DNA from 2 places in the Streptomyces sp. IBSBF 3136 genome. Region 2 is predicted to be linked to the other one. Evidence: riboswitches for the same ligand, from Rfam matches in the RefSeq annotation. Region 2 holds a riboswitch; the other holds the start of a gene.
The links. Region 2 has a riboswitch for glycine ahead of gcvT (glycine cleavage system aminomethyltransferase GcvT). Riboswitches for the same ligand answer to the same signal wherever they lie in the genome.
Positions count from the first base shown of each region.

Region 1: it holds a riboswitch for glycine, as region 2 does, so the genes downstream of both, gcvP (aminomethyl-transferring glycine dehydrogenase) here and gcvT (glycine cleavage system aminomethyltransferase GcvT) in region 2, are expected to answer to the same signal.

Region 1 is NZ_JAJSZC010000059.1:22,740-26,469, forward strand. It holds gene gcvP (aminomethyl-transferring glycine dehydrogenase) at 1-2,566, opposite strand, end outside; glycine riboswitch at 2,741-2,835, opposite strand; gene V7E45_RS15470 (PRC-barrel domain-containing protein) at 2,955-3,326, shown strand; partial or broken gene V7E45_RS15475 (DNA polymerase IV) at 3,248-3,730, opposite strand, start outside.
Region 2 is NZ_JAJSZC010000017.1:421-4,150, reverse strand. It holds gene V7E45_RS05950 (AAA family ATPase) at 23-697, opposite strand; glycine riboswitch at 870-967, shown strand; glycine riboswitch at 968-1,082, shown strand; gene gcvT (glycine cleavage system aminomethyltransferase GcvT) at 1,157-2,275, shown strand; gene gcvH (glycine cleavage system protein GcvH) at 2,389-2,766, shown strand; gene glyA (serine hydroxymethyltransferase) at 2,781-3,730, shown strand, end outside.

The DNA.
Region 1 (3,730 bases), on a different contig from region 2:
GCGTGCCGGCCACCGGGAAGGACATGGTGGGCGCGTGGAAGCCGTAGTCGATCAGGCGCTTGGCCACGTCGTCCACGCTCACGCCGGTCGCCTTGGTCAGCGGGCGCAGGTCGATGATGCACTCGTGCGCGACCAGACCGCCGGGGCCGGTGTAGAGCACCGGGTAGTGCGGCTCGAGACGCTTGGCGATGTAGTTCGCGGAGAGCACCGCCACCTGGGTGGCGCGCTTGAGGCCCTCGCCGCCCATCAGCCTGACGTACGCCCAGGAGATGGGCAGGATGCCCGCGCTGCCCCAGGGCGCCGCCGAGATCGGGCCGACGCCCGTCTCCGGGCCGGCCGCCGGCTGCATCGGGTGGTTGGGCAGGTACGGGGCCAGGTGCCCGCGGACCGCGACCGGGCCGACGCCGGGGCCGCCGCCGCCGTGCGGGATGCAGAAGGTCTTGTGCAGGTTCAGGTGCGAGACGTCGCCGCCGAAGTGGCCCGGCTTGGCGAGGCCGACCAGGGCGTTGAGGTTGGCGCCGTCGACGTACACCTGGCCGCCGGCCTCGTGGACCTGGGCGCAGATGTCCGCGACGTGCTCCTCGAAGACGCCGTGCGTCGACGGGTAGGTGATCATCAGGACGGACAGCTCGTCGCGGTACTGCTCGATCTTGGCCCGCAGGTCGGCGACGTCGATCTCGCCGTCCTCGGCGGTCTTGACGACGACGACCTTCATGCCGGCCATCACGGCGCTGGCGGCGTTGGTGCCGTGCGCGGAGGACGGGATGAGGCAGACGGTGCGCTGCTCGTCGCCGTTGGCGCGGTGGTAGCCGCGCACGGCCAGCAGGCCGGCCAGCTCGCCCTGCGAACCGGCGTTCGGCTGGAGCGAGACCTTGTCGTAGCCGGTGACCTCGGCGAGGCGGTCCTCCAGCTCGTGGATGAGCGTCAGGTAGCCCTCGGCCTGCTCGGCGGGCGCGAACGGGTGCAGCTGGCCGAACTCGGGCCAGGTCACCGGCTCCATCTCGGTGGTCGCGTTGAGCTTCATGGTGCAGGAGCCCAGCGGGATCATGCCGCGGTCGAGCGCGTAGTCGCGGTCGGCGAGCCTGCGCAGGTAGCGCAGCATCGCGGTCTCCGAGCGGTGCTCGTGGAAGACCGGGTGGGCCAGGTAGTCGTCGGTGCGCAGCAGCGCCTCGGGCAGCGCCTCCTCGGCGGCCGCGTCCAGGGCCTCGATGTCCCCCTCGACGCCGAAGGCGGCGAAGACGGCGGCGAGCTGGGCCCGGTTGGTCGTCTCGTCGCAGGCCAGCGAGACCTGGTCCGCGTCGACCGCGCGCAGGTTGACGCCGCCGGCGCGGGCGGCGGCGACGACCTCGGCGGCCCGGCCCGGGACGCGGGCGGTGAGCGTGTCGAAGTAGGCGCCGTGGACGATCTCGACACCGCCGGCCCGCAGACCCTCGGCGAGGACCGTGGCGTAGCGGTGGGTGCGGCGGGCGATGGTCCTGAGGCCCTCGGGACCGTGGTAGACGGCGTACATGCCGGCCATGACGGCGAGCAGCACCTGCGCGGTACAGATGTTGCTGGTGGCCTTCTCACGGCGGATGTGCTGCTCACGGGTCTGCAGCGCGAGGCGGTAGGCCCTGTGGCCGTCGGCGTCCACGGACACGCCCACGAGACGGCCGGGCAGGCTGCGCGCGAACTTCTCGCGCACCGCCATGTAGCCCGCGTGCGGCCCGCCGAAGCCCATGGGTACGCCGAAGCGCTGGGTCGTGCCGATGGCGATGTCGGCGCCCAGCTCACCCGGGGAGGTCAGCAAGGTGAGCGCGAGCAGGTCGGCGGCGACGGTGACGAGCGCGCCCAGTCCGTGCGCCTGCTCGATGACCGGCTTGAGGTCGCGCACGGCACCGGAGGCGCCCGGGTACTGGACCAGCACGCCGTTGATCTCGCGCGCGGCGATGTCGGCCGGGATGCCGTCGGTGAGGTCGGCGACGACCACCTCCACGCCGGTCGGCTCGGCGCGCGTCTCGATGACGGCGATGGTCTGCGGCAGGGCGTCCGCGTCGACCAGGAACAGGCCCTTCTTGTTCTTGCCCATGCGCCGGGACAGCGACATCGCCTCGGCGGCGGCGGTGCCCTCGTCCAGGAGGGAGGCGCCGGAGGTCGGCAGGCCGGTCAGCTCGGCGACCATCGTCTGGAAGTTCAGCAGGGCCTCCAGGCGGCCCTGCGAGATCTCCGGCTGGTACGGCGTGTAGGCCGTGTACCAGGCGGGGTTCTCCATGACGTTGCGCAGCACGACCGGCGGGGTGAAGGTCCCGTAGTATCCGAGCCCGATCATGGAACCCAGGACCTGGTTGCGGTCGGCCAGCGAGCGGAGCTCGGCGAGGACCTCGGCCTCGGTGCGGGCGCCCGGCAGGTCCAGGGCGTCGGCGTTCTTGATCACATCCGGAACGGCGGCGGCGGTCAGCTCGTCGAGGGAGCCGTAGCCGACGTGCGCGAGCATCTTGGCCCGCGCCTCCTGGTCGGGCCCGATGTGGCGCTGCTCGAAGGGGATGCCCGCTTCGAGCTCGGAGAGCGGAATGCGATGGGCGGTCATTGCGGAGGCCTCCTGGTCTGACACGACCTTCGAGGGACACCACGGCGCGGGTGTCCCGACGGCCTCCCCCTCTGTCATCTCAACCTGAGAGCTTCACCGGGCGCCCGAAGCGCCCGGCTTTCACCGTCGGTGAGAGCGGACGCCGGCGACATCCGCTCTGCTTTCCAGAGTGACCTCGTCCGTGCGGTACGTGAGCCTGAGAGATTCCGGGGAGGATTTGCTCCTTCGGCGCCTCCGAGGTGGTCGGAGGACTCTCCCGCACGGGGTCAGCAGCCGCTGTCAGCGTACCAGCGAGGTCAACGCCCGAGCCCTCGAGTGGCCGCCTCCCCGAATGTGCTCTTTTGTTGTGCTTACGGATGAGTTGCGACCAGCTGGAGGGAGAGGGACCGTGCAGACCGACATCGATCCGCGCAACCTGATCGGCCGCAAGGCGTTCGACCGCAATGGCACCAAGATCGGCACCATCGACGAGGTGTACCTCGACGACGCGACGGGCGTGCCGGAGTGGGCGGCCATACGCACCGGCCTGTTCTCCCGGGACGCCTTCGTGCCCCTCGAGCCCAGCGAACTGGTGGAAGGTGCCCTCCAGGTCCCCTTCGACCGCTCGCTCATCAAGGACGCTCCCGACTTCGGCGTCGGCCGCCACCTCTCCCCCGAACAGGAACTGCAGCTCTACCACCACTACGGTCTCGATGTGATCCCGCCCCGCGCGTTCCCCGACCACGACTTCGGCAAGCTGGCGGGCACGGAGGAGACCTGAGCCACCCCTCACGGCGAAACCCGCGGCAGCGGGTCCGCGTCCGGCACCAGCGGCAGCGGATCGGCCGGCTCCAGCGCGGGCTCCTCCACCCGGAACGTCCGCACCCTCCCCGGCTCCGACAGAGGCGTCTCGAAGCGCACGGTCACCCGGCCCAGGCCGCTGCCCTGCACCCAGCCGTGGCCCCACTCGGCGTGCCGCACGTCCTGACCGGCCCGCCAGCGCCGCTCCACCGGCTCCGGCCGCTCCGCGACGGCCTCGGGCTCCGCTCCCGGTGTTCCCGCCGCCTCCTCCTCCGTCTCCGCCGCCCGCGAGGGCTGCGCAGCCTGCGCGAACAGGTCCTCCTGGGTGTAGTCGGCCAGCCCGGAGACACCGACGCCGAGCAGCCGCACCCCGCCCGTGGTGTC
Region 2 (3,730 bases):
CCTGTGACAGGCCCCGGCCCGATCAGCCGGTGAAGTCGATGCGCTGCAGGGCGTCCACCGCGGCCCGGTCGAGCAGCACCGCCGAGCCGCAGCCCGCGGGCGGTTCGCCGCGTTCCACCGCGCGCAGCAGCCGTGCGGTCGTGCGCCGGTGCCGGCGGAAGGCGTACCGGGACACCGCGCGGCCGCGCTCGCGCTGCCCGTCCTCGGCCGTCCGGGCCGTCACGTCGAGCAGGACCAGGTGCAGGGTGCCGCCCCGGCGGCGGGCCTCCCGGGCGAGCCAGGCACGCACCCAGGACTGGGTGCCGCAGTCGTGCACCACGAGGCCCGTGCCGGTGCGCAGGGCGCGCCTCAGCCCCGTGTAGTGCGCGAGGCGGACCAAGGGGCGGTAAAGCGCGTAGGGCAGGAAGCGGGGCATCCGGGTGTCCCAGCGGTCCCGGGTGTCCTGGGAGTCGACGCGCGGCCCGGGGACCGCGCGGCGCATCAGGGTGGACTTGCCGCTGCCCGGCAGGCCGGTGACCACCACCACGTCACGCGGCCCGAAGAGCAGGGCGCGCGGGCCGTGGCCGGCGCGCTCGCGCAGGTCGCGCACGGCGGCGGCGGGGCGCCCCGCGCGGTGTTCGAGGGCCGGGGCGGAGGGCTGTCCCGGCACCGCGACGCCCGCGGTGGTGACGTAGGCCGTGGTCCTGTTCACCGTCATCGTCCTCCCCTGGGGCTCGACAGATCCCCTGCCCCGCGACGTTAAAGAGAAGGTAATGGTTCGGGCCCTGCGGTTCGGTACGCGTACTGCCACAGGTCGGTCACAGATGCGGGCCCTGACGGGCGGGGGCGTGGCGTGCAATGATGTGCCCGCCAACTGCATACCGGCCGTTTGAATCCGCGCGGGAGAGTTCCCAGCCTCGTTCGCTGGGACGCCGAAGGAGCAAGTCCCTCCCTTGAATCTCTCAGGCACCGTTACCGCGTGGGCGAGGCACATCTGAAAAGCGGGCCGCTGCGACAGTGGCTCCACCCAAGGTGCAAGCCGTGACCGACCCCTCGCGGGGATCATGGCGAACCTCTCAGGTTCCGATGACAGATGGGGAGGAACGACCTCGCCCTCCCCCGCGCTCGGCTGCGTTCGCGTGGGGGGACCCCATCCGCCCCGGGAGACGACCGACCGATGAGCAGTACCGAACTCCGTCACACCGCGCTGGACGCCCTCCACCGCTCGCTCGGTGCGACGATGACCGACTTCGCGGGCTGGGACATGCCCCTGCGCTACGGCTCGGAACGCGACGAGCACCTGGCCGTGCGCACCAAGGCGGGTCTCTTCGACCTCTCCCACATGGGCGAGATCACGGTGACCGGCGCCGGCGCCGCCGCCCTGCTGAACCACGCCCTCGTCGGCAACATCGCCTCCGTCGGCGTCGGGCGGGCCCGCTACACCATGATCTGCCAGGCCGACGGCGGCATCCTGGACGACCTGATCGTCTACCGGCTCGCCGAGACCGAGTACATGGTCGTGGCCAACGCCTCCAACGCCCAGGTGGTGCTGGACGCGCTGACCGAGCGCGCCGAGGGCTTCGACGCCGAGGTGCGCGACGACCGGGACGCCTACGCGCTGATCGCGGTCCAGGGCCCGGAGTCCCCCGGCATCCTGAAGTCGCTCACGGACGCCGACCTGGACGGCCTGAAGTACTACGCGGGCCTGCCGGGCACCGTCGCGGGCGTCCCCGCGCTGATCGCCCGTACCGGCTACACCGGCGAGGACGGCTTCGAGCTGTTCGTGAAGCCCGAGCACGCGGTCGAGCTGTGGCAGGCGCTGACCAAGGCCGGCGAGGGCGCCGGCCTGGTGCCGTGCGGCCTGTCCTGCCGGGACACGCTGCGCCTGGAGGCGGGCATGCCGCTGTACGGGCACGAGCTGACCACCGCGCTGACGCCGTTCGACGCCGGCCTCGGCCGGGTGGTGAAGTTCGAGAAGGAGGGCGACTTCGTGGGCCGCGAGGCGCTGGCCGAGGCCGCCGCCAGAGCCGAGCAGAACCCGCCGCGCGTCCTGGTCGGCCTGGTCGCCGAGGGCCGCCGTGTGCCGCGGGCCGGGTTCGCCGTCGTCGCGGGCGGCGAGGTGATCGGCGAGGTCACCTCCGGCGCCCCCTCCCCCACCCTGGGCAAGCCGATCGCCATCGCGTACGTCGACGCGGCGCACGCGGCGCCGGGCACCGAGGGCGTCGGCGTGGACATCCGCGGCAGCCACGAGCCCTTCGAGGTCGTGGCACTGCCGTTCTACAAGCGCCAGAAGTAGACACTGGGCGCGGTCCGTCACCACGGCGTGACCCTGCGCACACCGGCCTGCCCCCGGCAGGTCCAGCAGTCCCCCTTCATCAGCACTCCCGCGCGTACAGGAGAATTCAGGCCATGAGCAACCCCCAGCAGCTGCGCTACAGCAAGGAGCACGAGTGGCTGTCGGCCGCCGAGAACGGCGTCTCGACGGTCGGCATCACCGAGTTCGCGGCCAACGCGCTCGGCGATGTGGTCTACGCCCAGCTCCCCGAGGTCGGGTCCACCGTCGAGGCGGGCGAGACCTGCGGTGAGCTGGAGTCGACCAAGTCGGTCTCGGACCTGTACTCGCCGGTCAGCGGCGAGATCACCGAGATCAACGAGGACGTCGTCAACGACCCGTCGCTGGTGAACTCGGCCCCCTTCGAGGGCGGCTGGCTGTTCAAGGTGCGCGTCACGGACGAGCCGGCCGACCTGCTCTCCGCCGACGAGTACACCGCCCAGAACGCCGGCTGAGGAGTCGTAGCCGTATGACTGTCCTGAACACGTCCCTGCACGAGCTGGACCCGGAGATCGCCGCCGCGGTCGACGCCGAGCTGCACCGCCAGCAGTCGACCCTGGAGATGATCGCCTCCGAGAACTTCGCGCCGCTCGCGGTGATGGAGGCCCAGGGTTCGGTCCTGACCAACAAGTACGCCGAGGGCTACCCGGGCCGCCGCTACTACGGCGGCTGCGAGCACGTCGACGTCGCCGAGCAGATCGCCATCGACCGGGTCAAGGAGCTGTTCGGCGCCGAGTACGCCAACGTGCAGCCCCACTCCGGCGCCTCCGCCAACCAGGCGGCCCTGTTCGCGCTGGCCCGGCCCGGGGACACCATCCTCGGCCTCGACCTGGCGCACGGCGGCCACCTGACCCACGGCATGCGCCTGAACTTCTCCGGCAAGCAGTTCAACGTGGTCGCCTACCACGTGGACGAGGCCGGCCTGGTCGACATGGCCGAGGTCGAGCGGCTCGCCAAGGAGCACCGCCCGAAGGTGATCATCGCCGGCTGGTCGGCGTACCCCCGGCAGCTCGACTTCGCCGAGTTCCGCCGGATCGCCGACGAGGTCGAGGCGTTCCTGTGGGTCGACATGGCCCACTTCGCGGGCCTGGTCGCCGCCGGTCTGCACCCGAACCCGGTGGAGTACGCGGACGTGGTCACCTCCACGACGCACAAGACCCTGGGCGGTCCGCGCGGCGGCATCATCCTGGCCAAGAAGGACTTCGCCAAGAAGCTGAACTCCTCGGTCTTCCCGGGCTTCCAGGGCGGCCCCCTGGAGCACGTGATCGCGGCCAAGGCCGTCTCCTTCAAGGTCGCCGCCTCGGAGGACTTCAAGGAGCGCCAGCGCCGTACGGTGGAGGGTGCGCGCATCCTCGCCGAGCGGCTGACGGCGGCCGACGCGCGCGAGGCCGGGGTGAACGTCCTGTCCGGCGGCACCGA